Regions from separate parts of the Parabacteroides sp. AF19-14 genome, predicted to be linked through region 1. Evidence: riboswitches for the same ligand, from Rfam matches in the RefSeq annotation. Region 1 holds a riboswitch; each other region holds the start of a gene.
What was found. Region 1 has a riboswitch for cobalamin ahead of DWX33_RS08295 (TonB-dependent receptor). Riboswitches for the same ligand answer to the same signal wherever they lie in the genome.
Positions count from the first base shown of each region.

Region 2: linked by a shared signal. The riboswitch ahead of DWX33_RS13615 (ABC transporter substrate-binding protein) and the one ahead of DWX33_RS08295 (TonB-dependent receptor) in region 1 are both predicted to bind cobalamin.
Region 3: linked by a shared signal. The riboswitch ahead of DWX33_RS07390 (porin family protein) and the one ahead of DWX33_RS08295 (TonB-dependent receptor) in region 1 are both predicted to bind cobalamin.
Region 4: linked by a shared signal. The riboswitch ahead of DWX33_RS00330 (sirohydrochlorin cobaltochelatase) and the one ahead of DWX33_RS08295 (TonB-dependent receptor) in region 1 are both predicted to bind cobalamin.

Region 1 covers NZ_QTMJ01000006.1:128,033-136,342, reverse strand. Annotated here, with positions in the region: gene DWX33_RS08300 (anaerobic ribonucleoside triphosphate reductase) at 1-1,752, opposite strand, end outside; cobalamin riboswitch at 2,015-2,216, shown strand; gene DWX33_RS08295 (TonB-dependent receptor) at 2,265-4,448, shown strand; gene DWX33_RS08290 (sirohydrochlorin cobaltochelatase) at 4,482-5,411, shown strand; gene DWX33_RS08285 (sirohydrochlorin cobaltochelatase) at 5,485-6,582, opposite strand; gene DWX33_RS08280 (TonB-dependent siderophore receptor) at 6,605-8,310, opposite strand, start outside.
Region 2 covers NZ_QTMJ01000013.1:2,829-11,138, forward strand. Annotated here, with positions in the region: gene DWX33_RS13595 (AAA family ATPase) at 1-489, opposite strand, end outside; gene DWX33_RS13600 (DUF4906 domain-containing protein) at 604-3,102, opposite strand; gene DWX33_RS13605 (ABC transporter ATP-binding protein) at 3,699-4,712, opposite strand; gene DWX33_RS13610 (iron ABC transporter permease) at 4,714-5,751, opposite strand; gene DWX33_RS13615 (ABC transporter substrate-binding protein) at 5,761-6,924, opposite strand; cobalamin riboswitch at 6,987-7,186, opposite strand; gene DWX33_RS13620 (precorrin-2 C(20)-methyltransferase) at 7,253-7,957, shown strand; gene DWX33_RS13625 (hypothetical protein) at 8,006-8,310, opposite strand, start outside.
Region 3 covers NZ_QTMJ01000005.1:218,917-227,226, forward strand. Annotated here, with positions in the region: gene mutA (methylmalonyl-CoA mutase small subunit) at 1-988, shown strand, start outside; gene scpA (methylmalonyl-CoA mutase) at 1,001-3,148, shown strand; gene coaW (type II pantothenate kinase) at 3,278-4,132, shown strand; cobalamin riboswitch at 4,152-4,355, shown strand; gene DWX33_RS07390 (porin family protein) at 4,647-5,255, shown strand; gene priA (primosomal protein N') at 5,343-7,805, shown strand; gene DWX33_RS07400 (low molecular weight protein-tyrosine-phosphatase) at 7,865-8,310, shown strand, end outside.
Region 4 covers NZ_QTMJ01000001.1:77,734-86,043, forward strand. Annotated here, with positions in the region: gene DWX33_RS00325 (TonB-dependent siderophore receptor) at 1-1,829, opposite strand, end outside; gene DWX33_RS00330 (sirohydrochlorin cobaltochelatase) at 1,977-2,894, opposite strand; cobalamin riboswitch at 3,022-3,219, opposite strand; gene aspT (aspartate-alanine antiporter) at 3,306-5,003, shown strand; gene DWX33_RS00340 (bifunctional aspartate transaminase/aspartate 4-decarboxylase) at 5,016-6,665, shown strand; gene DWX33_RS00345 (aconitate hydratase) at 6,936-8,310, shown strand, end outside.

The sequences.
Region 1 (8,310 bases):
GGACAAGCCTTCTGCCGGAGTTGCCAGTACGCTATAATTGTGTTGGTATTGCTCAGAGAATTGGTTGGCACGATCCCGGATATACGTAACGATCCTTATGCCTAAGGCTTGCGAATCCTCATCTTCGCCATGATGCTTACCGGTAAGGGCCACCAGACATTCGGCCAGTCCGATAAAGCCGATACCCAAGGTGCCTTGGTTGATAACGGAGGCAATCGAATCGTTAGGCTTCAATTTTTCCGAGCCTAACCACAAGGAAGACATCAACAACGGGAATTGCTTCGCGTAAGCGGTTTTCTGGAACTCCATACGCTCATGCAACTGACGAGCCGTAAGTTCCAGCATATGATCCAGTTTAGCGAAAAATAGGGCGATACGCTCTTCCTTGTTCTCCACCTGCATGCACTCGATAGCCAATCGCACGATATTGATCGTCGAGAAAGAGAGATTACCTCGTCCGATAGAAGTCTTCGGTCCGAAACGATTCTCGAATACACGAGTACGGCATCCCATGGTCGCTACCTCGTGGATATAGCGCTGAGGATCGTCCGCTTTCCAATCCTCGCTTTGGTTGAAGGTCGCGTCGAGATTCAAGAAGTTCGGGAAGAAACGACGGGCGGTGACCTTGCAGGCCAATTGGTAAAGATCGTAGTTGCGGTCTTCCGGCAGATAGCTTACGCCTCGTTTCTTTTTCCATATCTGGATCGGGAAGATAGCGGTCTCGCCGTTACCTACGCCTCTGTAAGTACTTTTTAATAACTCCCGGATGATGCAACGACCTTCCGCCGAGGTGTCGGTTCCATAATTGATGGAGCTGAATACCACTTGGTTGCCTCCACGGGAATGGATCGTGTTCATATTATGGATAAAAGCCTCCATCGATTGGTGTACACGGCTTACCGTGCGGTTGATGGCATGTTGTATGACGCGTCTATCACCGCTTAATCCATCCAAGGTCTGTGTCTGGTAATCGTCGATAGGCTTATTATATAAGTGGGAGAAATCCTGTCCGTATAAATCCTCTAAGGTCTTTACTTCCTCGATAAAGCTATTACGTACGTAAGGAGCTAGGTAGAAGTCGAACGCCGGTATCGCCTGTCCGCCATGCATCTCGTTTTGGGCGGTCTCTAGAGAGATACAGCCAAGGATACTAGCGGTTTCGATTCGTTTAGCCGGACGTGATTCGCCATGACCGGCGGAGAACCCGTATTTCAAGATGCGATCCAACGGGTGTTGTACGCAGGTCAAGCTTTTAGTCGGATAATAATCTTTATCATGAATATGGAGATAGTTGTTTGATACGGCTTCCTTGACCTCTTCGCTCAATAAATAGTCATCGACAAACGGCTTGGTGGTCTCGCTGGAGAATTTCATCATCATGCCGGCGGGTGTATCGGCGTTCATATTCGCGTTCTCACGGGTGATGTCGTTGGATTTGATATTGATAATCTCCAAGAACATATCCCGTGTTTTCGCCTTGCGGGCTACGCTTCGCTGATTTCGGTAAGCGATATATTTCTGCGCTACGTCCTTCCGGCTACTGGCCATCAATTCCAGTTCCACGGCATCTTGAATCGCCTCTACGGTCATTTGAGGTTCTCCCTTGAATGAGATATGATCTGTGATCTGGCGAATCAGTTGCATATCTTCTCCCTTGTCTGTATGCAACATGGCTTTACGGATAGCGGTTACTATCTTCTCCTCGTTGAAGCCAACGATACGCCCGTCCCGTTTAACAACTGTCTGTATCATGATGTCGATTAATTTGTGATTGATTATGCGTGCAAAGGTATCTTATTACTCCATATGATTTTCTTTTTGGAAAACTTTTTGCTGATTAAATTATGTTAAGGTGTTAATTTGTAGTGCGTTGTAAAAAGTTTTGGAAAACTTTGCGTCTTGTATGATTGCTTTTGTTTTCCTTTTTGGCGATGTGGTGTGTTATAAGCTTCTCTTTGTAAAGCTTTTAAAGAACATAAGCCGGGATATATTTTTGTTTATATAAAATAATTCATACTTTTGCCCCCGTTTTGGTGATGACGTAAAACCATCCGGTTTCGTCATAAAGAGGGAATCCGGTGTGAATCCGGAGCAGTGCCCGCTACTGTAAGCTTTTGTAAAGTAGAAAACATTTCTCATACCACTGTCTGTAAAAGACGGGAAGGTCGTTTTCTACGAGGTAAGTCAGGAAACCTGCCAAGCGTTTTTATTGCTGTTTTTCTCGGGGTCAGGAAAGCGGAAATATACATAATAACAAATCGTTTATGAAAAGAAAGTGTTTGTGCGCGGCTTTAGCTGTAAGTTGTGCGATAAACGTATCATTTGCGCAGGTACGTTTACAGGGTAAGGTCGTGGATGAAAGTAATGAACCAATTCCGGGTGCGAATATCCGCGTGTCGGAATCCTTGAATGGTACAACCACGGATGCCAGCGGAAAATTTGAGCTGAACCTTCCCGATGGTAGACATCGTATTCGTGTGACTTACCTTGGCTATGAGCAAGGCGTGTATCAAACGGATCACTCGGAAAAAGATGTCGTTATTAAGCTGAAAGAAAAGTATGTGAATATCGATCAAGTGGTGGTAACCGGTACCGGTTCGCATCGCCGCATGAGTAATTCCCCTATTCCCGTGAAAGTGCTTACGGGAAAAGACTTGAAAGAGGCGAGCGTAACCAATTTCCAAGATGCGATGACCAAGCTGAATCCGAGTATCGTATTTATGGAAAACGGACAGGGGGCTACGATGAATATGAACGGATTGACAGAGAAATACGTGGTTATCTTGGAAAACGGTAAGCGTTTGGCCGGCGATGATACCTATTCCCGTATCGATATGTCTAACGTAAAGCGGGTAGAGATCTTGAACGGGGCCGCTTCCGCTTTGTATGGTAGCGACGCGATCGCCGGCGTTATCAATATCATCACGGATGATTCCCGCAATAAGGTGAACGTGACGAGCAATAGCCGTTATGGTAGCAAGAACCAATTCTTGCAGTCGGTCAACGCGGACGTGAATGTAGGGAAGTTCGGTTCATATACTTCTTATCAATATCAACGGGCCGATGGTTGGCAATTAAATCCCTATACGGAGAGTAAAGGCGAGTTGGTTCCTACCAATAAGCAAGCTTCCGAGGGATTTCACCGGAACGTGATCAACCAACGTTTCACATACGACGCTACGGATCGTTTGTCTTTTTATGTGCGTGGCACTTTCTTCGGACGTTCCAGCGATCGTCCGATGCCGATGGATAAAGTGAATACGACCAACTATGATATGAGAAAAGAGACGTTCACTTATGGGGCGGGCGCTCAGTACATGATTAATAAGAACTCTTATTTGAACGCTGATTATCTGTCGGACAATCATAGTACGTATAAGGATTTCTTTGATGGAAAGAAAAGCGGAGAGAGTGATATGACGAAACGGATTCATTACCATAACTTGAATGTCAAGGGAATCTTTCGTTTGGGCAAATATAATAAGCTTTCGGCTGGTGCGGAGTTCATTAAAGAGTTACTGAGCAGTGAGACGGATAACATAACGGGTAAAAGTATGTACACGACTGCGCTTTATGCTCAAGACGAGATCAATATCAATGAGCATTTCCAAGCGTACGCGGGTTTGCGCTATATTTACCATGAGAATTTTAAGAGTTATGCGACTCCTAACGTGGCTTTGCTGTATAAGGTAGGCGGTTTTAATTTCCGCGGATCGTATGCGGCTGGTTTCCGTACACCTGAATTGAAAGAGCTGTATACGGAATCGGAGAAGAAAGCGTCCGGAGCGACTCGCCTTACGATCGGTAATCCGGATCTGGACCCGGAGAAGAGCGACAACTTTACGTTGAGCGCTGAATATACGATGCGGTATTTCTCTTTGTCCGTATCCGCTTTTATGAATAACGTGCGTAGCATGATTAACTATAAGATGTTGGATACGGCGGAACGGGATGCTTATAACACCGCCCATGGTACGGACTATGATGAGATACAGATGCGTGCGAATATCGATAAAGCGAAGATCAAAGGTATTAACGTAACCTTCAATAGTTATCTGGGAGCGGGCTTTACCTTGAATGGTGGCTATAGTTTCATGGATGGAAAGAACGTATACGAGGATGAACCTTTGGATAAGACCGTTAAGCATAGTGGTACGGTAGCGGCTATGTGGTCTCATACTTGGAATAAGTATAAGCTGAACGTGAATTTTAACGGACGTATCCAAGGGGAACGTTATTCTACTTCTTATGGATACGCACCGAAATATTCCTTGTGGAATCTCAATACGAGCCATACGTTTAGAGCCGGCGATTTCTTGTTGGAACCGGGAGTAGGTATCGAGAACCTTTTTGATTATGTAGATGATCGTCCCTTTAATTACAATTACGCTACATTGACCCCGGGCCGTACCTATTACGTCAGCCTTCTGGTCCGTTTCAAGCAGTAAACTGTCACATGTCAACTATTAACTAATATAATAATGTATAGGGGATTTTTACGATCCATGTTTGTTTGTTCACTCCTGCTTGGGCTCGCCTGTTCATTATGGGCGAAACCCGGGCGGGAGTTTTACGCTTCCGATATCCGGGAGAGCATGGAAAAGGGAGATAAGTTAGCGATCTTGATGGTACATTTCGGGAGTGCTTACCCGGAAGCTCGTACCCAAGTACTCGATGTGATGAACAAGCGTGTCAAGGAGGCTTTCCCAGACGTGGAAGTCCGGCAGGCTTATAGCGCCCGTAGCGTAGTGAGTCGGTTGAGGGCGCAAGGTGTTTGGGTTCAGTTGCCGGCGGACGCCTTGGTGGAGTTGCGTGATCAAGGGTTTACCCATGTAATTATCCAACCGACTATCATTATAGAGGGTGTGGAGATGGAAGCGATCCGCAAAGAGGCGGAACAGCGAAAAGGTTTGTTTAAGGATTTGCGTGTAGGTAATCCCTTGTTATATGATGATACCGATTATGAGGCGGTGATGAAAGCGGTTTCCTCACCTTCTGGAGTGACTAAAAATGGGGCTAAGTTATTGGTGGCGCACGGAACTTATCATGCCAGTAACTCGGCTTACGCGAAATTGGGGTATATGTTCCAGACCAAAGGAATGAAAGATTATTATACCGGAACCCGTGAGGGTTTCCCTACGATCGAGGATGTAGGTGAGCAAATGCGCCAAGCCGGTCATAAGCGTGTGCAGTTGATTCCTTTTATGTTCGTACTGATTCGAGGTACGGAAAATACGGTTACGGATTTCTGGCAGAAAGGGCTACGTCAACAGGGTTTCGATGTGGATATTTATTTAAAGCCTCTAGGTGAGAATCCGGCGATCCGGTCTTTATTTATCGATCACATCCGTTTCGCCATGAAATATAAACGGGCGACGATTTTTGATCGAAAGAAATTATATACACACTGAACAATTGAAAATTGAGAATTGAAAATTAGTGAGTACTTACTGAACCAATTTTCAATTCTCAATTCTCAATTATTTACTGGTAGTCTTCTCCGGTTTCCCAAGCCTCCGCATCATTATATAATGCTTTTAGATGGTTCACCCAGATCTGACGAACAGCGTCGTAATCGCCTAAGCCTATGATCTTACAGTTCTCTAAACTTCCGTTATGGCTTTCTTTCGTGTCAATCTTGAAGCCCATCTTCAAAAGTTTTAGTCTCCAGCAAGCGTCGGCGTTAGGAGCGGCAGCGCTGAAATCATCACCCTCCTCGATACCCCAAAGGTCATTATGCGCATGGTCTCCGGCAATAGACATGAACGGAGCTAAGGAGATCGTGATCTCTTCCGGTTTTAAGTTATGATCCTCGCAGTATTTGGTAAGTTTGGAATAGACACATTCCTCATTAGGTTCGCCTTCTTCCGGCCAGAACAACATATCTCCGTAATCAACGGTACCTACGAATACATTTTTGTTAGCGGCCAAGGCTTGCATAGCCTCTTCTGTTTCCGTGTATTTCGTATTTGCGTTATAGTTTTTATCCGGGTTACCATGTCCCATTAATAAAAGGATGTTCTTGTTATCAGCCAATTTATCACTGTAGTGGCTGTATAGGACTTTCGCTACGGCTTCCACATCCTCTTTGTCGTACACCAAACAAGGGCTTTTTACGACTTGAACACTCGGGAAAGACTCGATCATGAATTTCTTCTTCACGTCCGTATTCATCAAGCTTAGGTATTCCTCACCCGGGATGATGTGTAAGGACTGTACCGCTACCTTCTTGTAACCGGCATTTCCTAGAGCTTGTAACCAAAGATCCGGTTGATAACGTGCGATACCGGTCTCTGCCTCTACACGATTCACGCAAGTACGGGAGGTAAATGACAAATAGATGTCCGCGTCGGGAAATGCGTTCTGGAAATCGGCCAATGTTGCGTCGTAAGTCTTGATAGACTCTTTGAATGTGCTACCGAATGTACACAACAAGATCGCCGTGTCATGTTTCTTACTTGCCTTTACGACTTCTTCCGCCGGGTTTGCGGTATTGTCGTCGTCTCCATCATCACAGGAGGTAAAAACTGCGCTTGAGGCAAATAGACTCGCCGCAAGCAAAAGGTACTTAAATTTGTTCATCGCATTTAACTTTTAAGATTGTTTATAGTTTATGTTTATTCTGAAATTTCACGATAAAGGAGGCGTACCAAGTCCGTCCGGGAGACGTAGTTCCACGATGGCGTCCGAACGGGGTACGATCCACATAATCGAAGATATTATCGATACCGACATTGATATCTAGGTTCCATTTTTTCTTTTTCAATACGTTATGACGGGTATTCAATCGCCATAGCTGATAACTTTTTCCATCACCGTCCGTGATATAAAAGCGGGTGGATTGGTACCGGCCGAACAAGGTGACATCCAATTTATACTTTTTCCACGCATGGTTCCATGCTAGTTTCCAATTGGCATTATGGAATGAGGTTCCGTTGATCGGGGTGTAGAGCATATAATTCGGGTCGGTCGGATCATCCGTATATTGCGCTTTGGCATCCGTATAGCTATAGCCTCCACCAATAGCCAAGGAAGATAGGATTTGATAGGTGAGCGATATATCTCCTCCGAAAGAGCGGGCTTTGGATAAGTTCTTGTGTTGCATGCTGGCCTCGATCTCATCCAATCGGTCTTCGGCGCTTGTCGGGACCTCGGTCAGGGCGATCATGTTCTTGATACGGTTGTAGAATCCTGTTACCGTGATCTGCAGGTTCGACGCATGATATTCTACGCTCGCCGAATAATAATTGGACTTTTGCGGTTTTAAATCCTTATTACCATAATAATGTTTCCACGGGCCGCCGCCGATCTGCGTGATATAATCATCGTGCAACTCCTTTAAGGTAGGAGCCTTAAATCCATTTGAGTATGTGGCTCGGATATTGAAGTCGCCTAGTTTGTACAGGGCGGAGACTTTAGGGGTAAACGTAGCCCCGAACTCTTGGTGCACGACGAAGCGCCCACCTACCGTCACATTCAACCGATCCGTCGGGTTCCATTCGTCTTGTACATAAGCGGAAGCCGTAAATACGGAGGCTTTCCCGTTCTCGATACGCCGGGGAGATTTCAAATGATCGTATTGATATTCGAGTCCGGCGCTTAGGATATTGTTTTCCCCGAGGTGGAATACGCTTTTGGCTTGTCCTAGGAAACGTTGTTGAGAGGTTTCCAGAATATGTTCCCCCGGATAACGAGTAATACGTAAACCCGTCTCCGGATCGAAGAAGTTCGTGACATCTTTATGATGGTAATTATAGAAATAGCTATAGTTACCATAAGTTAGGTCTACCGAAAGAAAATTCAGTCCTCCCAATGCGTATTTAGCTCCTCCGGCCACATCGAAGTTCCGGTAGAATTGATCATAGGTATAATACTTGAATGCGCCGTGCGGACGATAATTCCATTTCTGGTAAAAAGAGCCATCGGCCGAAAGGCTCAGCCGGTCGTTCACTTTGTAGGTTAAGTTCTCCCTTAACGTAAAGTTCGTGGATCGGTTTACGGTTCGTGTCACGGTTCCATTCATTACCTCGTGATGGTCCCATTCTTGGGTCGTATTTCGCCAGCCGTCCGTATGGGTCGTACTAAGTGAGGTGGTGGAATTCACTCTCTTATGCCCAAAGCCGATTTGTACGCTTTCCAATATATCTCCATACGATCCGACACGAGTCGTATTCGATAGGCTCACTTTATCCCGGTTCTTTTTCGTGATAATATTGATAACACCGGCGATAGCGTCCGAACCATACAGGGAAGAGGCGGCACCTTTTACGATCTCGATACGCTTGATATTGGCGGGGTTGATAATACTCA
Region 2 (8,310 bases), on a different contig from region 1:
GGATAGCAAGCTGATGGAACCCTCTAATTGTCCCCGGGAAGCCTTGCCCTCATAAAGTGCCATAAAGTCATCCAAGTAATTAGGCCGCATCTTAGGAGAATCGAGCAAGTAAGCATGGCGAGTAAACTCGTTTTTCAACTCATAGCCTATTCTGACCAACGTGTCCTCGAACGTATCCGCCTTGCAGTCCTTCAACGTCAACATGATCACAGGGTATTGACCTTGATGCTTATCGAAATCCTTCCACTCCCGGATACGCTTGCCGTCGAACAACGGACGGAACACGTTACCATCCGTCTTCTCGAAGAAGTACCGCAGCATCGAAAGGTTCAGCGTCTTGCCGAAGCGACGCGGACGGGGCAACAACGTGATCTTGCTACCATTCTCCAGAAGCTCACGGATAAAGTCTGTCTTATCCACATAATAAAAACCTTCATCTATCAATTCCTTGTAATCGCTGATGCCGATCGGTATTCTTCTCGTCTCCATAAGTATCACTATTTTGAGTTGTGAATACAAATATAACAATTTATATGACAACAGCGATTATCACTTTTCCTTATTAATCTCATCATGTCAAAGAACTCGTTTTTCGTTATCTTCTCAATTCGCCCGTTCTTGGATGCAACGAACCGAATGAGCATCCGTTTGGTTCCAGGTCTTCCGTATATTATTCGCGCTACTCCCTGTCGGTCTATCAAACGGATACCCCCCGTAATTCACCGAAAAGGCATAAGCCTGCGCGGTATTAGTAGCATCTATTTCCCGGCACCATATATTTGTCATCCAACCTATATACATAAATTGGGTCTCAAACCGTTGATATCCATTGAAGCGAAAATAGGTGGTATTACCGTTCCCATTACCCTCGTAATACAATACCGCTCCGCCGTCATTTAACACAGAGGCCCCGTTTTTTATATTAATCGATATATTATCCTTTTGCCCAGTACTTTCCTCATAACCATCCTGTGTAAAAAAAGACTTGAAGTTCTTGTATGAGGCAACTCTCCATCCTACCGGACAAGGGTCATGTTCATTTTTCTGAGATAATTCCGATTGCCAGCGTGCTCCACTAAATGAGTTCCAATTTGAATGGAACCTTGTAGGATCCTTGTAAGCAACGGAATAATTCTTACTTCCCGACGTACTATAAGATCTTTGGTAAAAAGAGAATCCATCCGGTTTATATAAATTCAACATTCCCAAGGTCGGCTCTGTCCCGGATACAATTATCACATTCTTGGCTACATCCGAATAACTGCTGGGGAAAGGATCTTTTCTTCCCCATTGGTAATGGAAACCGTTGGCACTCGATCTTTCCTCCTCGGTATCAGGAACCTCCGTATAACCGGCGTTCGCTCCCAGATTACGATCCATCATAGGATATTGATCATCGCAACGATACGTATATTTTTGTTTTCTTTTATTTGCCGGTGTAAATACGCTTGTATTCCCCGTAATATCCGGGTTATAGTCCGTCACCCATATGTGCCAGCTCCAAAGGATATTACCCGTGCCGTTATCCCCATCGTAAGCCGCTATCACACCGCTACCTCCCCTTGTGTTCGGGGCTACACGGCAATAGATTCGGGCGTTGTCCAGACTCGTACCATTCTTTAAGTCCACAATATTTGTCTGGTCATCCTCAGGTTTGCCGGGAACGTATGTATTGACAATTCCTAAAACCGGATCACCTAGATCGCCATACTCCAACGTCTGCCAAAGTACCTTTACGGATTTGATGGGGGTATTGATCGTTCCGCCGCTTACATTACACCAGTCCGCCGCTTGCATCACGGTATTCTCCACAGTCGCACCGTTCACGTGATATTTATAAGGGTTGAAGCAAAAAGCGCCACCCGGTACCACCATAAAGCAGTTTGCCGTAGGGACAAAATTGTTGTTATTCTCGGAGGCCAAGATGGGGTCGATAATCGTGATACGTTTATCGTTTACAGGGAGAGACGTGTGCGACATTGTAACTTTGTATGTATAATTCGTATTCTCCTTTAAGTCGAAATTCTGGCTTGAGGTACCTCCCAGATAGACACGGTAGCTGAGTTTCTGCTTGCCGTTTTTAGTATTTTGAGTCACGAAGGTGGCATATGCGCTACCTTTCGGGGCATTCTCCTTCGTGCGGTAATAACTGGAGGTAGCGTTGGAATTATTACCTCTTACCACCGTGGGAATCCAGCAGGAATAGCTTCCTGCATCCTTGATGGACGATTCCGGTAGCTGGATAGTCCGATATTTATCCTGTAAAGAAGGATAACTACCATTATTGTCTGGCGTAGGGATCAATTTATAACCGAAAGGAATAGATTGAAGAAGGATTTGACTCATCTTATAATACTGGCTTGCATATTGATTTTCCCAAGCTAACATAAGACGGGTGGCCATACGGCGCAAAAGGACACGGACATCCGTACCGTCGGGACTTTGGATTTTGTAGGTACTACCATCGTTCACGACCCTCACTTTCGGGAGGTGCAAGATATAGGGCATGCTATTGATTACGCTCTTATTTGTCGCATACGCCTCCGAGGTTATGTTTTCGATCGTGGATGCGCTGACCTCCATGCCCTGTACACCGGAAAGGCTTTTATCTTTAAGAGTACCAACCGTATAAGCAGAGCCGTTATACCCCCGGGCGATGATCACGAGCAGGCACTCATCTTGAGCGGACAAGGTGAAGGTGAACGATTCGCCTATTCCCTTATCGCCTATTACACCAGAGTTAGTATTTAAGCAATTGCCATTTCCATCGTATTGCCAAACCTCCAGACCATAGAGCTTATCGGGCTTTGCCGTGGACAATGGATCGTTCGGTAGCGTAACCGCTTTCGTAGTCTTCGTGGAAACCAAGCGGACATCAAGGCCCGTGCCGCCTGCGGATTTCGTATCCACCGGAGCCGATTCCAGCCCTGCACCCTCTTCCTCGTCCGCCAAACCTACGCAGAGCGATACCTCCACCTGCTCACCCTCGCTTACCGAAGGGCGGGGCCTATCCAAGCGGTCCTCGCAACTTACCATATGTACCATCGACAATAATGTTACCATCATTCCTATTTCTCTCAATTTTGAACCTATGACCTTCATCTTTTACGTGCTTTTAGGACTACATCATTTACACTATTTAACTCAAAAACGGTTGTCTCTTTCTTACACAGAAAGAGACAAGAGTGTCCCTTTTTACGAAAGAGCACTGTTTTTCAAGCTGTTGCAAATATTAATTTCATCAACATGTTCCGCAGAGCGGGCATAGGCATTGTATACCTTCTTTTATTTTGGCAAAAGAATCATTGATTTTCTTGCCTTTCTCGGCTACTTACGCTACCTTAGCGCCCGAAAACGGATAAATAGCCGACATTTAGTAATCTGTCTCTTTCTGTGTAAGAAAGAGACATTTTTTTTGCACCCTATTCCTTTATTCTCAATATCTTCCATCTTTCATCGTTATCTTTCATTTCCATTCATTTCCTCATTTGTCTCTTTACAAAACACCACACATTTAACACTTCGAACGTTTCATACAAAACGGAATGCACGAGGTCGCACGATTCCTGACGGGGGAACCGTGTATGCGGACTACATCTCTATAGCAAGTTAGTTCACTTTAAAAGAGTGGATTTGAATGAAAAAAATTCATAACTATGAATGAAGAAAAACATAGTTATGAATTGGAAATTTCATAGTTATGATTTTTCAGTATCAAAATAGGCAAGTAATTCTTCTATTGTTTGGGTGGTATAAGTATCGCCGGAAGTCTCATGGATGATAAAGCGGGTGGTCTTTAAGTCGCCAGTCTCAATCCAGATATTCGATTCCACTTCCCAGTTCGCCAAAATTCCGTTTCGCTGGAGCGCTTTACGCACCATGGCATATTTCTGACCATGCCCGACAAGACGAACCTGCCGGGAGAACTGATTGTCTATACGGAATAATCCGGTATCCTTATCAAAAACAATCCCTTTCCGGGCGAAGAAATTGCTTAGGTGACCACTCAACGCCAAATCCTCGGGAGTACCGGTAGAGATACCATTCGCTTTGTCCATCAACCAGATCTTATCCGATATCTGGAGAGCCAGCTCCAAATCGTGAGTGGACATAAATATTGTCTTATTCGTTTTTCGGGTCAGGTGATGGAGCAATTGCATGATCTCCACCTTGCTGGGGAAATCAAGGAATGCGGTAGGCTCATCCAAATAAATAACCGGAGTCTCCTGAGCGAGCGCCTTAGCGATCATCACTTTCTGGCGTTCTCCATCCGATAACGTATGAACCATGCGAGAGGCTAATTCCTCGATACGGACAAGGGCGATGGATTCGTCCACGATCCGCTTATCATCCTTGCTCAACTTGCCCCAGAAACCGGTATACGGGCTACGTCCCATTCCGACCAATTCCCGTACCAACATATTCCGGATCTCACATTTATCGGTCAATACGACACCGATCGTGGTGCTCAATTCCTTATCGGAATAAGTATCTATATCTTTTCCTAGAACTAATATTTCTCCATCTAATTTAGGTTGGAAAGCCGATAACGTGCGCAATAAAGTAGACTTCCCCACCCCGTTAGCACCCAGCAAACAGGTTAATTCACCACTATAGATCGTAGAGTGTATACCTTTAGCTACCAGCTTTGTACTACTCTTAGAATGGTAACCGATCGAAAGTCCGTTAATATGAATCGTATCTTGTTTCATCTTACTCGTTCAATTCATTCTTACGTTTTCTAAATAATACCGAAGCCACTACAGGAGCACCTACTAAAGCGGTTACCGAGTTGACAGGCAACGCTCCCTCGAACCCCGGCATACGGGCGATCAAATTACAGATCAACGCCAACGCCGCACCGGCGAATAAGACCGCAGGCATTAAAATCCGATGGTCGGAAGTCTGGAATATGGCCCGGCATAAATGCGGAACGGCTAGCCCCAAGAAGATAATAGGTCCGCAATAAGCCGTGACAATCGCCGTAAGGACCCCAGCCGAGGTGATAACCAGCAAACGGGCCCGCTTGATATTAAGTCCCAAATTGCGTGCGTAGCTATCCCCAAGAAGCATCAAGTTCATGGTTTTGATAAGCAGGAACGAGAGAGGGATCAAGATGGTCATAAGAATCACGAACAACATCATCTGATTACCGGATACACGAGCGAAACTCCCCAATCCCCAAATCACGTATGCACGGATATCCTCCTCGACACTAAAGAATTTAAGTACACCGATCACGGCGTTCGCCACGTAACCGATCATCACACCGATAATCAACAACGTGACATTTCCTTTTACCTTTTGGGAAACATATACAATCAACGCCATCACGGATAAGGAACCGATCACGGCCGCTATCGATAAGGCGATCTCCCCCATAAAACCAAGTTTACTCAAGGCAACACCCCCTAAACTACCGCTTAACAACACCACGAAAGCGACACCCATGCTCGCTCCCGAACTGATACCTAAGACCGAAGGTCCGGCCAATGGATTACGGAAAACGGTTTGCATCTGTAAGCCGCTGATAGATAAGCCGGCCCCCGCTACCAACGCCGTCAATGCCTGTGGTAGCCGGGATTTCCAGATAATATTCTGCCATGTAATAGGCTCATTTCCTGAATTCCAGATAATATGCCAAACCGATTGAAGAGGAATAGAGACTGACCCCAACACCAAATTCAAAAAGATTAGAACAAAAATAGCTGTGACAATCGCCAGCATCCATAGGGTATTTGAATGTCTCATCAGTGTTCCTTATTTAAGTCGAGAATAATAGACCGGCTCATGATCCGGTAATAAATCCGGATGAAAGATATGAAGCAAATCCGCTAGGACGATCTCCGGTTCTGTCGGCATACTCTCATAAAACGGCGTGTTCTTCATATTACAATAGATAATCCCTTTCTCCCGGAACGCACGGAAATCCGCATAACGAGGATCTTGCTCTTTCAATGCCTCATAGCTAAACGTTCCCGGGAAACTATTCACGATACGCCAGTAATCAGCATCGTCCGCTTGGTTATAGACCGTCTCGAAGTCTAATGTAACACCACCGGATCGCTCATCGTCTTTCAAGAAATAATCAGCGCCGGCATCCTTGAAAAGCTGTGCCAAGAAACTCTTTCCTCCTACGGCATACCAGTTTCCACCCCGTAACTCGCCACTAAAAACGATCGGACGTTTTTTAACCTTGCCATCCGCCGTAAGTTCCTTTAATTCATTATACCTCTTCTCAATGGCGGCAAAACGCTCATTGCCCTCTTTCTCTACCCCTAACAACAAGCCTATGAACTTGATCCATTCAGCTTGTCCCAATGGCGTAGTCTCCTTATAACCCAAATGGGGAATCAAGGGGATACCCACGTCTTTCAGCGTCTCATAGCCTCCCCGCTTGAATGGCGATACAAGGATCAAATCAGGATTCATACTCATGATAACCTCGTTATCGAAATTTCCCTCTATACCGATCTTTGCGGTTTTACCTTCTTTCAGGCGTTCGTTCATCTCTTTATTGAACAAATGCCGTGTACTGGTAATCCCAACGACCTTATCCAAGGCACCCAATTTAATAAAATTCGATAATTGCAGGGAAGTCATACAGATAACGCTTCGGATAGGAAGCTCTATCATCGTATAATCAACGGGAATCCCCGTGGGTTTCGAACCTCTTTTTACGAACGCATAATGAAACGTGGTGCTTTCCTCGTTTTGAGGATCTTGAATATCAGCCAAGACATATTGATCCGCATAGGTAAGCTTGAATCCTTGGGCGTATAAAGGCTTAACCTGCTCTTGCGAGAATGCGGATTGCTCTACGGAAGCCGTCTTCCCTATTTCTCCTTTTTCACGGATACCTGAAGTACATGATAAAGTCAATACCGATAAAAGCAAGCATCCACCCGCTATAAACTTATTCATAATCCTTGTTTAATTGACAGTTGATCATTGACAGTTACTCTCGTCCTGCTCCACGGGACAGCAACATTTATTTATGAACCGGCAGGTCTTCTGACTTACTTCCATTCTGGACGCCTTCCCGATTACGAAACCAGTGGCCAAGGTATTGTCCGAATGTTTAGAAGTTCACAGCAGCGTGGTCTGTCCGGGATTCTCACCCGGTTCCCTTTTAATCCGCCTCCCGGAAAAAGAGATAAGCGGAGCCTATTACAGCGACAAAAGTAGTAAGAATATTTGTATACATCCGCAATTTTAAGGACTTTTGCGTTTCAAATAAAAACAGATACACATGAATCATCCTATTCACTTCGTCTCATTAGGTCCCGGTGATCCGGAATTAATTACGCTGAAAGGGCTTAAAACATTACAAAAGGCTGATATTATCTATTGTCCTGCTACACAAGGCAAGCATGGAATCATATCTCGGGCGACGGATATATTGAAAGCTATTGAGGTAGACGAATCCTTGATCCATCCGTTTATTTTGCCAATGAGTAAGGAACGGACAGATGCGTTAAACGCTTATAACGAATTGTTTCTGGATGCCCAAGCTGAATATTTGAAAGGAAAACAAATCGTGATCGTCGCCGAGGGAGACGCTGGTTTTTATTCATCTATACAATATGTATACGATAAATTCGAGGAAGCAGGAATCCCGGTCGATCGAATCGCAGGAATTCCGGCATTTATAGCGGCAGGTGCCTTGGCCGGGATACATATCGTAAAACAAGAGGAGCAAATTAACGTAATCCCCGGGACTGCGTCGTTCGATGAACTTTCGGCAAAAATAGAAAATGGAATGATCATCGTCATCATGAAATTACCGGGTTGCCAAGAGGCTATTCATACTTGTATCCGGCAGTATGCGGATAAGGCGGTTTTTCATTATTTCGAGAATGTAGGAACAGGAAAAGAATATTATACTACTGATATCACCACTATACATTCCAAGGATTTCCCCTATTTCTCCCTACTGATTATCCAACCTCGCTAAAAGAAGAAGGCTGCCCGGAGAGTAACCAAACCCGGACAGCCCATCTTATTACGCTACATGCAATATATGCTTAAGCTGATCGATATGGAAACGAAGTGTATCCATATAAGGTTTCACTGAATTATGATACATGATCGCTTTTGCGTGCATATCTTCCAACTCGCTTACTTTACGGTTCGCCTCACGCATTTTACAAGCGTTGTAGCGAATACCCGATACATGTCCTTTGATATCCTCGATCGCTTGGTTTCCCCGGTTGAAGATAGACTCTGCTTCTTCCGGAGCGTATACCGTATAGGCTTGGGCAACGTCATCCAGTAATGCCTGTTGATAAGAGCCGGCTATCGGGAGCA
Region 3 (8,310 bases), on a different contig from region 1:
CGAATGCGCTTGCAAGATGGTTGCTCACGCACAGACTTCAGAGTGGAACATGACGGTTTACGATGCTCACGTAAACTTGCTTCGTTCTCAAACTGAGGCTATGTCTGCCGCTCTTGCCGGCGTAGACTCTATCACGGTTCGCCCGTTTGATAAGATTTACCAGACTCCAGACGATTTCTCTGAGCGTATCGCACGTAACCAACAATTATTATTGAAGGAAGAGTGCCACTTGGATAAGGTCGTTGACCCGTCTGCCGGTTCTTATTATGTAGAGGTATTGACGAATTCCTTGGCTGATGTCGCTTGGAAGTTGTTCTTGGAGGTTGAGGAAAAAGGAGGATTCTCCGTTGCCGTGAACGCAGGTGAGATCCAGAATGCCGTTAACGCTTCGAATGTAGCTCGTAAGAAAGCGGTTGCTACCCGTCGTGAGATCTTGTTGGGTTCTAACCAGTATCCTAACTTCACGGAAGTAGCTGCCGATAAGATTCAAGAAAAAGGTTCTTGCTGTTGTGGCGGTGGTCATTGCGGTGAGGCAACGATCCCGGCTCTTGATTTCTCTCGCGGCGCTTCTGAATTCGAGGCTTTGCGTATGACGACAGAGAAGAGTGGCAAGACTCCGAAGGTATTTATGTTGACGATAGGTAACTTGGCGATGCGTTTGGCTCGTTCACAGTTCTCCGCTAACTTCTTCGGTTGTGCCGGATATAAGATAATTGATAACTTAGGCTTCGATACGGTTGAGGCTGGTGTTGAGGCTGCTGTCAAGGCTGGTGCCGAGATCGTGGTTCTTTGCTCTAGTGATGACGAGTATGCTGAATTCGCTCCTGCCGCTTACAAGGCTTTGGCCGGACGTGCCGAATTCGTTGTAGCCGGAGCTCCTGCTTGCGCGGACGACTTGAAGGCTCAAGGTATCGACCAGTTCGTAAATGTAAAGAGCAATGTGCTTGAGACATTGAAAGCATTCAACGCTAAATTAGGAATCGCTTAAGTATAAACAATTATGAGACCAAATTTTAAAAACATAGATATAAAGAATGCCGGATTCGCAGCTACAAACGCTGCCGAATGGGCAAAAGCCAATGGCATCGAGCCCAATTGGAAAACACCCGAGCATATCGAGGTGAAACCTGTATATACAAAAGAAGACTTGGAGGGTATGGAGCACTTGAACTATGCTTCCGGTTTGCCTCCTTATCTACGTGGCCCGTACAGCGGTATGTACGCTATGCGTCCTTGGACAATCCGTCAGTACGCAGGTTTCTCTACCGCTGAGGAGTCTAACGCTTTCTATCGCCGTAACTTGGCTTCCGGTCAGAAAGGTTTGTCCGTTGCGTTCGACCTTCCGACTCACCGTGGTTACGATGCCGACAACGAACGTGTGGTTGGTGATGTAGGTAAAGCGGGTGTATCTATCTGTTCCTTGGAGAACATGAAAGTGTTGTTCGATGGTATTCCTTTGAACAAGATGTCTGTTTCCATGACCATGAATGGAGGTGTGCTTCCGGTATTGGCATTCTATATCAACGCAGGTTTGGAGCAAGGTGCTAAGTTGGAGGAAATGGCCGGTACGATCCAGAACGATATCTTGAAAGAGTTCATGGTACGTAATACCTATATCTATCCGCCTGAGTTCTCCATGAAGATTATCGCTGATATCTTCGAGTACACCTCTCAGAAGATGCCGAAGTTCAACTCTATCTCTATCTCCGGTTATCATATGCAGGAGGCTGGTGCTACGGCTGATATCGAGATGGCTTATACGTTGTGCGACGGTATGGAATATCTTCGTGCCGGTATCAACGCCGGTATCGATGTGGATGCGTTCGCTCCCCGTTTGTCATTCTTCTGGGCTATCGGTGTAAATCACTTCATGGAGATCGCCAAGATGCGTGCGGCTCGTATGTTGTGGGCGAAGATCGTGAAGAGCTTCGGCGCTAAGAACCCGAAATCATTGGCATTGCGTACACATAGCCAGACTTCCGGTTGGTCATTGACCGAGCAAGATCCGTTCAATAACGTAGGACGTACTTGTATTGAGGCTATGGCCGCTACATTAGGACATACACAATCTTTGCATACGAACGCATTGGATGAGGCGATCGCTTTGCCGACCGACTTCTCTGCTCGTATCGCTCGTAATACACAGATTTACATTCAGGAAGAGACTAAGATCTGTAAGGAGATCGACCCGTGGGCTGGTTCTTACTATGTAGAGTCTTTGACGAATGAGTTGGTACATAAAGGTTGGGCATTGATCCAAGAGATCGAGAGCATGGGTGGTATGGCGAAAGCCATCGAGACAGGTCTTCCTAAGATGCGTATCGAGGAAGCTGCCGCTCGTACACAGGCTCGTATCGACTCTGGTGTTCAGACCATCGTTGGTGTTAACAAATATCGTTTGCCGAAGGAAGATCCGATCGATATCCTAGAGATCGATAATACAGCCGTACGTAACGAGCAGATCGCCGCTTTGAAGGAGTTGCGTGCTAACCGTGACGAAGCCGCTGTTCAAAAAGCTTTGGCTGATATCACGGAGTGCGTGAAGACGAAGAAGGGCAACTTATTAGAGTTGGCTGTTAAGGCTGCCGGCTTGCGTGCGTCATTGGGAGAGATCTCCGATGCTTGCGAGGTGGTTGTAGGTCGTTATAAAGCAATCATTAGAACTATTTCAGGCGTGTATTCATCAGAAACTAAGAAAGACGCAGACTTCCAGAAAGCTTGCGAGCTTTGCGAGCAATTCGCTAAGAAAGAAGGCCGTCAGCCTCGTATCATGATCGCTAAGATGGGTCAGGACGGACACGACCGTGGCGCTAAGGTTGTCGCTACTGGTTATGCGGACTGTGGTTTCGACGTAGATATGGGACCGTTGTTCCAGACTCCGGCCGAGGCTGCCCGTCAAGCTGTGGAGAACGACGTTCACGTAATGGGCGTTTCTTCTTTGGCCGCTGGTCATAAGACGTTGGTTCCGCAGGTTATCGAGGAGTTGAAGAAACTAGGTCGTGAGGACATCATCGTTATTGCTGGAGGTGTAATCCCGGCTCAAGACTATGATTTCTTGTATAAGGCTGGCGTTGCCGCTATCTTTGGCCCGGGTACTTCCGTATCGAAGGCAGCTTGCCAGATCCTTGAGATCTTGTTAGGCGAATAAATAGAGTTTAGACCTTACGGTTTTTAAATAAAGAGAGGCTGGACAATTGATTTTGTCCGGCCTTTTTTAGTATTGTATGCGGGTTTATGTACTTTTGTAGCGATTATTCAATTAAAAAGGGAAAGAATCATGGGAATCGTTATAGGTATAGATGTGGGAGGTAGCACGACCAAGATCGTCGGCGTGGAGGATAAGAAGATCAAGAACCCGATGTTCGTGAAAGCTACCGATCCGGTAACCTCTTTATTCGGAGCCTTCGGTAAGTATATTTATGATAATAACATCTCGCTCTCGAATATAGAGAAAGTGATCTTGACGGGTGTAGGTAGCGCCTATATCGATCAACCTTTATATGGCTTACCAACCGCGAAGACGGATGAGTTCCTTGCGAATGGGCTAGGGGCGCAATATAATACGGGACTGGACAGTCTATTGGTGGTCAGCATGGGAACGGGTACCTCCTTTGTCAAGGTACAAGGCTCCACGATCGAGCATATCGGGGGATTGGGTATCGGTGGCGGAACAATCCTCGGCTTGTCTAAGCTATTATTGAAAACGCATGACTTTCACCAAATAGCGTCTTTGGCCGAGCACGGTTCCTTGAATGATATCGACTTGCATATCCGGGATATTACGCCGCATCCGCTACCCGGCCTGCCGCTGGACGTGACAGCCTCTATTTTCGGAAAAGCGGACGCGAACGCTAAGGTTGAGGATATCGCTCTCGGTATCGTTCATATGGTCTTGCAGACCATCGGACAAGGAGCTGTTTTCGCCTCGTTAAATGGCGATATCAAGAATATCGTATTGATCGGTAACCTGACTCGCTTGCCACAATGCCCGGATATTTTCCCCCGTCTGGAGGAGATGTGCGATGTCCATTTCAAGATACCGGAGTATGCCGAATATCGCACGGCTATCGGGGCGGCTTTATGCTATATCAGGAACCGGGAATATAAGGATATTTTTTGTGGAAAGTGTTAGGCTACATCAAAACTTTATGTATCTTTGCTACATGCTTTGTTCCCTTTCGGCAATCGCCGGATAGGGATTAAAAGGGAATCGGGTGAGAATCCCGGACAGTCCCGCTGCTGTAAGCTTCATAAACGGGTTGAGCAATACTGTTGCCACTGTTCATTCAAGTGAATGGGAAGGCGCTTAAGACCGGAAGTAAGTCAGAAGACCTGCAAGGCGTGTATATTTTCGACGGCTTCGAGGAAAGGCCGGAAGAGAACGCAAGAACCGTATCCGGTTTTTACTATTCTTTATCCAAGGTTTTCTTATCAAGTCGTCTCATGGTTTCGGATAATTATTTTGCCATAATAATTAGGGAAAGAAGCATGAATCTGACCGACGGGATGAGCTCCGTGTGTAAGATGCATGCTTTCTTTGCGTTTAAAGGACTGGGGTATTCCGTGAACACTCTATAGAGAATATTTGTTTATTATTAGAAAAGTGCGTTTATTTGCAACGAGTAATTAACAAAAGAAGTATGAATATGAAGAAAATTGTGGGACTTGTTATGGTTGCCTTGCTAGCGTTGATGGCGCTTCCGGCGAACGCTCAGCTTAAATTCGGTATCAAGGGAGGTGTGAATATATCGTCTGTTCATTTCAACTCGGACGTGTTGAAAGCGGATAACGTAACCGGCTTCCAAGTGGGTCCGATGATCGAGACGACCTTACCGTTGGTGGGTGTCGGGATCGATGCGGCGGTGTTGTATTCGCAAAAAGGTTTGGAGACGACCTCGGCTGGCGGGGTTAAGACTTCGATGAAGACGGATTATATCGATGTTCCGGTCAACTTGAAATGGAAATTCGGTTTACCGATCGTCAAGACGTATTTGGCAGCCGGTCCGTATATCGGTTTCCGTGTAGGCGGTGATAAATTTTGGGATATCCCGGGTTCCGTAGCGGATCAGGTGAAGGCGAAGAATTTCAGCGCAGGTCTTAACTTCGGTGCCGGCGTGGAACTGATCAGTCACTTGCAGGTGGGTTTCAATTATGGTCTGGGACTGACTGATAACTATAGCATTGAGAAGGTGAACCTCTCCGACGGTGCCGGAAAGAACCGTGGATGGTCTATCACGGCAGCGATCTTGTTCTAAATAGGTGAAAATAAAATGAGAGAGGCTGGGCTTTAGAAGTCCGGCCTTTTTTGTTATTTTTGGGCTCGTAATGAAACACCTGTTTGAATGAAATACGCGGACGTCATACTTCCCCTTCCTTTGGAGAATAGCTATACCTATCGGATACCCGAAGATCTGGAGAGAGCCGTGACTCCCGGTTGCCGGGTGATCGTGCATTTCGGGAAGAAACGATATTATACGGCTATCGTCATGGAGGTACACGACCGGGAACCGGTATCCGATTTTGAGACGAAGGAGATCTACGCTTTGCTGGATGCCACGCCGGTGCTCCGCCGTCCGCAACTCCGTTTCTGGAAATGGATATCTTCTTATTATATATGTAAGCTGGGCGACGTGTATAAGGCGGCCTTGCCTTCCGGCTTAAAGTTGGAAAGCGAGACGGCGGTTACTTATAATGAGGATTTCGAGGCCACCGCCCCCTTGCGCCCGAACGAGCAAGCGGTACTGGATGCTTTTAGCGGGGTTTTGAAATTGACGATCTCGGAGTTGGAGAAGAAGACCGGTCTTCGAAATGTTGTCCCGATCGTCTCTTCCTTGATGGTGAAAGGGGCGGTCGAGGTGAGCGAGGAGCTAAAGCGAGGATTCGTTCCCAAGACACAGGCGTTTATCCGTTTGGCCGAGGCTTACCGGGATGAGACGAAATTACAGGCGGTGTTCGAGGATTTGAAACGAGCGAAGAAGCAAGAGCTTCTGCTGGTCAGCTTCTTGGATTTAAGCCATACCTTGAATCCCGCTTTATCGAAGGAGCTTTCCAAGAAAGAGCTATTGGAACGCAGTGGTTATACCTCTGCGGTATTGGAGGGGCTGCTGAAACGGGGTATCTTGGAGAGTTACGAGAAAGAGGTGGGTCGTTTGCAAGTATCTGTCTGCCGCTTGCAAGAGCCGAATCCGCTCAGTCCGGCGCAAGAGAAAGCCTATGGAGAGATCCATGAGGCTTTCAAGACGAAGGAGGTCTGCTTGCTTCATGGCGTGACTTCCAGTGGTAAGACCGAGATATACGTCCGTTTGATCCATGAGGTCTTGCGGCTGGGGCGGCAGGTTTTATATATGTTGCCGGAGATCGCTATCACGACCCAGATCACGGAACGGCTGGCGAAATTATTCGGGGATAAGCTATTGGTCTACCACTCTAAGTTCTCGGATAACGAGCGGGTGGAAGTTTGGAATAAGCTATTGCATAACGACGAGCCTATGCTGGTATTGGGGGTCCGTTCGTCCCTCTTCCTTCCGTTTAAGGACTTGGGCTTGATTATCGTGGACGAGGAGCATGAGAATACGTATAAGCAGCAGGACCCGGCACCCCGTTACCATGCCCGTAACGCTGCCATCGTCTTGGCGGGTATGCACGGCGGTAAGACCTTATTGGGTTCCGCCACTCCCTCCATCGATTCTTATTTCAACGCTACGGCGGGGAAATACGGTCTGGTTGAGTTATCTACCCGCTACGGTGATTGCTTGATGCCGGAGATTATTACGGTGGACGTGAAGGAGCTAAAGCGCAAGAAGATCATGAAAGATACCCTTTTCTCCCCTCTGTTGGTGGAGAAGGTGCGGGAGGCCCTATCCCGGGGCGAGCAGGCGATCCTATTCCAGAACCGCCGGGGATTCGCCCCGATGATCGAGTGCCGAGGGTGCGGGTGGGTGCCTCGTTGCGTGAATTGCGACGTTAGCCTTACCTACCACAAGGCGCATAATCAGCTGGTTTGCCATTATTGCGGTTATACCTACCGCTTGCCGCAGGTATGTCCCGAGTGTAAGGGGACGGAGTTCAAGATGCAAGGCTTCGGTACGGAGAAGGTAGAGGAGGAGATCGCTGGGCAATTCCCAGCGGCGAAGGTGGAGCGGCTGGATTTCGATACGGCCCGTACCCGCACGGCTTACGAGCGGATCATCTCGGATTTCGAGAAGGGGAAGACACAAATCTTGATTGGTACCCAGATGTTGTCGAAGGGATTGGATTTCGGGAATGTCAGCGTGGTCGGAATCCTGAGTGCCGATAGCCTGATGAATTTCCCTGACTTCCGGGCGCACGAGCGGGCTTATCAATTGATGGTACAGGTTAGCGGACGTGCCGGACGACGGGATAAGCGGGGTACGGTGATCTTGCAGACTACTCAGCCGGAGCATCCTTTGATCCGTATGGTGCAGCATTTTGCTTATAAGGAAATGGTGAGCTTGCAATTGAGCGAGCGTAGTATGTTCCGTTACCCGCCTTACTACCGTTTGATCGTCTTGATCCTTCGAAGTCGGAATGAGGAGGCTTTGCAGGAAATGTCTGCTTTATACGCCGAGAAACTTCGTGCTCGTTTGGGTGAGCGGGTGTTGGGGCCGGTTACGCCGCCTATCACTCGGGTACAGACGCTTCATATCAAGAAGATCGTCTTGAAGATCGAGATATCCGCCGGGATCGCTCCGCTTCGTGAGATATTGGAGGGGATTCATGCGGAGATGCAGGGATATGCGCTATTTAAGCAGTTGTTGGTTCATTATGATGTGGACCCGGCTTGAGAATTGAAAATGGAGAATTGAGAATTGAAAATTGAAAATTAAAGGAAAGGAGCTTAGGGATGAAGGAGGAAAAGATACGGTTGTTGTTTGTGTGTTTGGGAAATATATGCCGTTCCCCTTCGGCGGAGGCGGTAATGAAGAAGTTGGTGAAGGATGCGGGGCTGGAAGCTCGGATCGAGATCGATTCCGCCGGGATCACCGGCTATCATGAGGGAGACCGGGCAGATTCAAGGATGCGGGCGCATGCGGCTCGCAGGGGATATTCGTTGGATTCGATCTCCCGTCCGGTACGTCAGTGGGACTTCCATGACTTCGATTTGATTATCGGCATGGACGACCAAAATATAACGGATTTGAAACGGATGGCTCCCGATCTGGAATCCGTCGCTAAGATACATCGGATGACCGAGTTCTCCCGGAATAAGTTGTACGATCACGTCCCGGATCCTTATTATAGCGGTGCCGAGGGCTTCGAGCTGGTCTTGGATCTATTGGAAGACGCTTG
Region 4 (8,310 bases), on a different contig from region 1:
TTTACCTCCACTTGATAGTTGTTGGTCAACGTAGCCGTACTGTTCATCTTCCGGATATAGAACAAGCTGGCATTGGCGCTTAATATATTGTTCAATTGATATTTAAGCCCCACCTCGGCTTGGTATCCTTTCTCCGGCTTAAATACTTCCTCATTGCGAGCAGGCTCGAAACGATTTCCATCACCTCCTACATAAATGACGTTATCTTGATAGAACGTACGGATCGGCTTGAAGAAAGAGGCGAAAGACGCATAAATGGATGTATTCGGATGGGGCAGATAGACCGCTCCGAAACGATAAGTCAACGCCTTATTCTTTATCATATTGAAGCTTGAATGCTCCTCATACTCACGTCGTCCGGTAGGAGTTGTAGCGCTGGCGGACATATAACGGAAAAAGTCGTAACGTAGAGCGGCTAATACCTTCCATTGCTCGTTGAACTCAACCATATCTTGAAGATAAAGGCTGTTGGAATAATGATGCGTAACCGTCGCTTTCGAGAATTTACTGGTCATATATCCCATGCTATGCGGATCATAAACGGATACATGCGAATAAAGGCCGGGACCCTGAACATCATCCCCTAAATTATAGCCCGAATAGCTGGTACGATTCAAGGCGACGAAAGAGTAACCTCCCATATACGTATGCTTTATCTCACCCGTCTTGAATTTACCGCTCAACTCGAGCGTATTGGCGACAGTCTTGGAGATATGGGAGAAGCGAAGCGGGAAAGAAAGATATACGCTGTCCAAACAGATATATTTTTTCTGGCCGTTTTTCATATAATAATGATCATAGATCGGATCATCACTTTCGAGATAGTCGAGGGCTTCCGTCCCAAAATAGTTGATATCGTCGTTATTGTAAGAAAGGCGATCTGTTAGTTTCGCACCGTTCCAAAAAGTATGTGTGTACTGCGTCGATATGTTCCAAGCGTGATTCTTCATAAAGTCGGACTCGTTATTGTAGCGAGCCTCACGGTCAAGTCCCGGTAGCATATCATTTTTATGGAGATATAACTGTCCTGTTTGCGCATTATATACATCATTTGCCATTAAATCGGGAAGACCAATCTCCGTTCCATAGAAGTCGCGGTTAAAACCTCCACGAACATCTAATAGGTCACGTTCCGTCATTTTAGCTTGCAATGCCAGATAACCGGAAAAGCGACGGTTGCCATTATCACGCCAGCCCTCTTGATCGGAAAAGTTGACATTGGCGTAATAATTGACCGGACCGACCAATTTACCGCCCATGCCAAGCGTCGCCTCTTTATTCTCGTAACTACCGTAGGCCAATCGGGCGTTAACGCTCTGTTTCTCTGACGGGGATTTACGAACGATATTCAAGGTTCCACCTACGGCTGAATGTCCGTAAAGTACAGAAGCCGGTCCCTTTAATAATTCAATAGACTCGATACAGGATAGATCGGGTACGGGATAAGAGTTGTTTATTGCCGAACGTTCATCGCGGATACCGTCTATCATCATGATAGAATGATCGAAACCACGGATCGACAATTGTTGAAATGCGCCATAAGATGTTTGGAATCGTACGCCCGGCATAAAGCGTACCGCATCTTGGATATTACGGATACCTCTCAACTCCAAACTACTCGCCGTAATGCTATTAATTGAAATAGGAAGATATTTCATAGGTACGTCCAACTTCGTGATTTGTGGACGTGGCTTGCGTGCGGCGGTCGCTACGACTTCTTGAATATTGAATGTCGTATCGGCGAAATTCGTGTACTCATTCTTGTGTTGTGCCTGCATCGTACTGATACATAAGGCTGTCAACGGTAAGATTGTCAAAACTCTTTTCATATATTTAGCATTATAACTGTTTATTGTATGCATGTGAAATCCCTTTCGAAAGAAATTCCATTTTCCTTCGAATGAAAATTTAGTTTCTTTCGGAAGGAATTACTTTTTCTTCCGAAAGGAATAAAAAACATTGTGTAGTGAACTTTTTTAGTCCTTCTCTACCGCATAAGCTTTCTTCTTATCAACGATATCGATCATCTTATGTTTAGCCATGAAACGGGCATGTTCGATGAAGATCTTCTGGATATCCGGATTCTGTCCCAGACCTTCCATAAATACGCTTACCTCGTAGCCTTTCTTTTCCAATTCCTCTTTCCAATCACCGGCGATATCGTTTTTCGCATGGTCTCCGGCAACAAACATAAATGGCATCAACAAGACTTTCTTCGTTCCATTGGCCTTTACTTGGGCTACCATCGTATCAAAAGTAGGATAGCCCTCGATGGTTCCTACGGAATAATCCTTGAATCCCTTCTCCTTCAACATATAATCCAACATAGCATATTGGGCCGTCGCCGGTGTATAAGTGCCATGGCCTACCAATAAAGTAGCGCCTTCTTTCGCCCCATTTTTTATGATAGCGGCGATTACCGCCTCATAATCCTCCGGTGTATACAATAAAGGATTACCGATACGAATCTCCTTGAAAGAAGATTTCATGGTGGCAACATCCTTACGTAAGGATTCCATCTCGATACCTTCGATTATATTCGTGGATTGGATCAAGACATGTGTATAACCATCAGTCTTTAATTTTTCCAAGGCCTCGATCGGGTTCAGTTTCTCTACGCCACGAGCTTTTAAGCGGCGCATTACAATGCGAGAAGTCCATGCCTCACGCAACTCAACATCTTTGAAAGCTTCTTTCGCTTTTTGATTGATCGCGTCGATTGTCAAGGCACGGGTATCATCATGGGTTGTTCCAAAATGTACCATCAATAAAGCGGCCTTATCGCCCGGTTGTAAAGAGGCGAATAAATCGGATGCTACAAAATTCTCGCCATCGTGCGCACGACAAACTAGGCTGATGACCAGCAAGAAGAAAGATAGTAAGTGTTTCCTCATCATATGAATATATTAATAATTAGATTACATATCAATCCCACGGAGACAACGTATTATTACGTCTCCAACATCTTTTAGATATAGGTGATATTTCTATCCTCTTAATTACTCCTGACCCCGGGAGGAATTAATCATTACTTCGCTTGGCAGGTTTCCTGACTGGCTCGGAAAGCAACCTTCCCATCTTTCTTAAGACAGTGGCATAGCAGAACGCTTTCCTTTTCAAGAGCTTCACAGTAGCGGGCACTGTTCCGGATTCTAACCGGATTCCCTTTTATAGAGTTGTCGGTAGACAAACTCTATCACCTAAGCGGTCGCAAATTTATATAAATAATCCCGAAAAGTAACAACATCTTTCAAAGAATCCCTGTTCCAATAGCATCTTTTTTGTTTAACATCAAATAAATAGATATGGAATGGATAACTAATTTACTTCAACATTATCCGGAGCTAGCTGTTTTCATAACCTTAGCTCTCGGTTTCTGGATTGGCAAGTTTAAGATAAAGAAGTTCACGCTGGGAACGGTTACCAGCGTATTATTGGTCGGTGTATTGATCGGGCAATTAAAAATCGATATAAGCGGACCGTTAAAGTCCGTCTTTTTCTTGATGTTCCTCTTCGCTGTAGGATATAGCGTTGGGCCACAGTTCTTCCGGGGATTGAAAAAGGAAGGTCTTCCTCAAATGCTTTTCGCCGCCGTCATGTGTATATTTTGTTTGATCGCTCCTTTTTTGTTAGCGAAACTTATGGGATATAACGCAGGCGAGGCCGCAGGATTATTGGCGGGCTCCCAGACGATGTCGGCAGTATTAGGAGTTGCCGAAGATACGATCGGACAGATGAATATTAGCGATACGGATAAAAGTGCTATGGTAAATGTAATGCCCGTGGCCTATGCGGTAACTTATATTTTCGGTACGGCAGGATCCGCATGGTTAGTGAGTGATATCGGGCCACGTCTTTTAGGAGGACTCGACTACGTGAAAAAAGCGTGTAAAGAGCTAGAGGCTAAAATGGGAAATAACGACGAGAGCGAGCAACCGGGCTTTATGCCTGCCGCCCGTCCGGTAACTTTCCGGGCCTATAAGATTAGTAATGAATGGTTCAAGGATGGCAAAAGCGTAAAGCAGTTGGAGGTGTATTTAGACCAATTGGGACGGCATTTGTTCGTGGAGCGTGTCCGTATTAATAATGTAGTAACCGATGTTAAACCGGATTTGGTTTTACATACCGGAAATGAGGTTGTCCTAAGCGGTCGCCGGGAATTCGTGATCGGAGAGGAGAACTGGATTGGCGACGAGGTCAATGACATTGAATTGCTCGATTTTCCGGCAGAGACGTTACCCGTACTAGTGATCCATAAGGAATACGTGGGGAAAAAGATCTGCTATTTACGCAATCAATCGTTCATGCATGGTGTTAGCATCAAGTCCGTAAGGCGTGCGGGTATCAATATCCCGGTCTTGGCCGCTACGGTGATAGATTCCGGTGATATGCTGGAATTGGTAGGCATGAAATCAGAGGTAAATAAAGCGGCGACGGCTTTAGGATATCCCGATCGCCCAACCAATCAGACCGATTTGATTTTCGTGGGTATCGGTATTTTCTTAGGGGGAATTTTAGGTTCGCTCGCGATTCATTTCGGGGGTGTCCCGATTAGCCTAAGTACGAGTGGAGGTGCTTTGATAGCCGGGCTCGTCTTTGGATGGCTTCGTTCTAAGCATCCGACCTTCGGGCGTATTCCGGAGCCTTCCGTCTGGATATTAAATAATTTGGGATTGAATATGTTTATCGCCGTAGTCGGTATCACGGCGGGTCCCAGTTTCGTGACCGGATTGAAGGAAGTCGGTATAAGTTTATTTATTATCGGTGCTTTAGCGACATCTATCCCGCTTATCATCGGTATTCTGATGGGACGTTACGTTTTTAAGTTCCACCCGGCTATTACTTTAGGTTGTACGGCGGGTTCACGTACGACAACTGCCGCATTAGGAGCGGTGGAAGATGCCGTAGGAAGTGAGACTCCAGCCTTAGGCTATACCGTTACCTATGCGGTGGGTAATACTTTATTAATCATCTGGGGTGTCGTTATTGTGCTAATCATGTAATATATATAATGTATGGACAAGAAGAAAATACATGTCACGAGAGAATATGAGAAAAAGATGTCGGAGATTAGCCCTTTCGAGCTAAAGAACATCTTGATAGAGTTAGCGGATGAGAGCGCTCGTAAAAGTACGCACATCATGCTGAACGCAGGAAGGGGAAATCCAAACTGGATCAGTACGGTTCCACGGGAGGCATTCTTCCTATTAGGGCAGTTCGCCTTGGAGGAATGCCAGCGGGAAACCGAATTGGCAGATGAGATGGCCGGAGCCGCAGGGGTTCCCAACCGCAAAAGGATCGCGTCTCGCTTCGTACAGTTTCTAAAGAAACATGCGCAATCTCCCGGCGCTACTTTATTGAAGGGTACCTATGAATATCTGGTCACGGAAAAAGGTGTAGATGAGAATGAGCTTGTATATGAATGGGCGGAAGGTGTCATTGGTGATCAATATCCGGTTCCCGATCGTATCTTGAAATATACGGAAATGCTCGTGCGGGATTATTTAGACCAAGAATTATGTGATAACCAGCCCCCTGAGGGAATATTCGACCTTTTCGCTACCGAGGGCGGAACTGCCGCCATGTGTTATATCTTCGATTCCTTGCAACAGAATTTCTTGTTGAATAAGGGAGACAAGATCGTTCTCTTCGCTCCGGTATTCACTCCTTATATAGAGATTCCGGAACAGGCTCGTTATCTTTTTAATGTCATAGAGATAAAAGCCTTGAAGATGACAAAAGACGGCTATCACACGTGGCAATATCAAGAAAAAGATTTAGATGTCCTGAAAGATCCTAGCGTGAAAGCCGCTTTCATAACAAACCCGAGCAACCCGCCTTCATACGGATTGACAAAAGCATTGATGAATAGGATCGTTGAGATCGTACGGAACGACAATCCCAACCTCATGATTATTACGGATGATGTGTATGCGACATTTATTCCGCATTTTCGCTCGATGATGGCCGAATTACCAAAGAATACGTTATGTGTCTACTCTTTCTCCAAATATTTCGGGGCAACCGGATGGAGATTGGCGGTAATCGCTTTACATCAAGATAATATTTACGACCGGATGATCCGTGAATTGCCAAGAGATAAACAGGAGCTTCTAAAAAAACGATATAGCAGTCTATCCTTACATCCCGAGGATATCCGCTTTATTGATCGTATGGTAGCCGATAGCCGTCAAGTAGCCTTGAATCATACGGCCGGTCTTTCCTTGCCACAGCAAACACAAATGTCTCTGTTTGCGTCTTTCGCTCTATTAGATGCGGAAAATACCTATAAGAAAAGGATGCAGGATATGATCCACGAGCGTTTACACACATTGTGGGAAAGCACCGGATTCACCTTATTAGACGACCCTTTGCGTGCGGGATATTATAGTGAGATCGATATGCTTGTCTGGGCTAAGAAATTCTATGGGGATGATTTCGTGGAATATCTAAAAAAGAATTACGAACCTCTGGATGTCGTTTTCCGTCTGGCACAGGAAACTTCCTTGGTTTTACTGAACGGAGGAGGTTTTGATGCTCCCGAGTGGTCTATCCGCACATCTTTAGCCAACCTTAAACGGGAAGATTATGTCCGGATCGGAGAGGGTATCGCATCTATTTTGCATAGTTATGCCCAAAGATGGAAAGAAAGTCTCGATAAGTAGAAAAAACAGCTCCAAGGCTTGAACAAAACGGGCTAATGGTACGTTTTATTAATAAACGTGCGATTAGCCCGTTTTTCTAAGTTATCCGGGAGATTATAAATAACCTCTATAACCTCATAGAAATTATCGAACAAATTGTATTTCATTATATTATATATTTGTTGATAATAAAAACAAAGACTCATTGGCAGATGTCTTATTTATTACATTTTAGCTGGTTATAGATAAATATATTTGCGAAAAGGCTTACAATAAAAAACGAATATGAATATGGTGTACGACATTGACATGCTTAGAAATTTCTATGCAAATTTCCCCAGAAGAGTGGACACAGCCCGCGAACGTATCGGTGGTCGCCCGATGACCTTGGCCGAGAAAATCTTATATGCGCATCTATACGATGAAAGCTCGACTCGCCTTTTCAAAAGAGGTGAGGATTATGTGAATTTCCGTCCCGACCGTGTGGCTATGCAAGATGCCACCGCTCAGATGGCGCTTTTACAATTCATGAACGCCGGAAAAGAAAAATCCGCAGTACCGGCTACCGTGCATTGCGACCATTTGATCCAAGCGAATATGGGAGCCAAGACGGATATCGATACGGCTACCAAAAGCAATAGCGAGGTCTATGATTTCTTGAAATCGGTCTCCGATAAATATGGAATCGGTTTTTGGAAACCCGGAGCAGGCATTATCCATCAAGTGGTATTGGAAAATTATGCGTTTCCCGGCGGTATGATGGTAGGAACTGATTCACATACCCCGAATGCCGGAGGACTTGGAATGGTCGCTATCGGAGTAGGAGGAGCCGACGCCGTGGATGTCATGACCGGAATGGAATGGGAACTGAAGATGCCGAAACTAATTGGTGTTAAGTTAACTGGTAGTTTGAATGGTTGGGCCTCGCCGAAGGACGTGATTCTTAAGCTAGCGGGCATCTTAACCGTAAAAGGTGGAACGAACGCTATCATCGAATATTTCGGTCCGGGCACCGCCTCCATCTCAGCGACCGGAAAAGCTACGATCTGTAATATGGGTGCCGAGGTAGGAGCGACTACTTCTTTATTCCCATTCGATAATACAATGGCTCAATATCTTCGTGCCACGGGACGTGACGAGGTAGCGAGCTGGGCCGAAGCTATTGGTGAATATCTGGAAGCGGATATGGACGTTCGTGCCGAGCCAGATAAGTTTTACGATCGTGTAATCGTTATTAACCTTTCCGAATTGGAGCCGCATATCAACGGTCCGTTCACGCCGGATGCAGCTACGCCTATCTCGGAGTTTGCCGCAAAAGTAAAAGCGAATGGCTATCCCCGAAAGATGGAGGTCGGATTAATCGGTTCCTGTACCAACTCTTCTTATCAAGATCTAAGCCGTGCGGCATCCATTGCTCGCCAAGCTTATGAGGATAAAATACCGGTAGCGGCACCCTTGATCATCAACCCGGGTTCCGAGCAAATCCGTTATACGGCGGAAAGAGATGGTATTATCGGTGATTTTGAACGGATTGGCGCAACCATTATGGCGAATGCCTGTGGTCCTTGTATCGGACAATGGAAACGTCATACGGATGATAATACCCGTAAGAATTCGATCGTTACTTCATTTAATCGTAACTTCGCTAAACGTGCGGACGGTAATC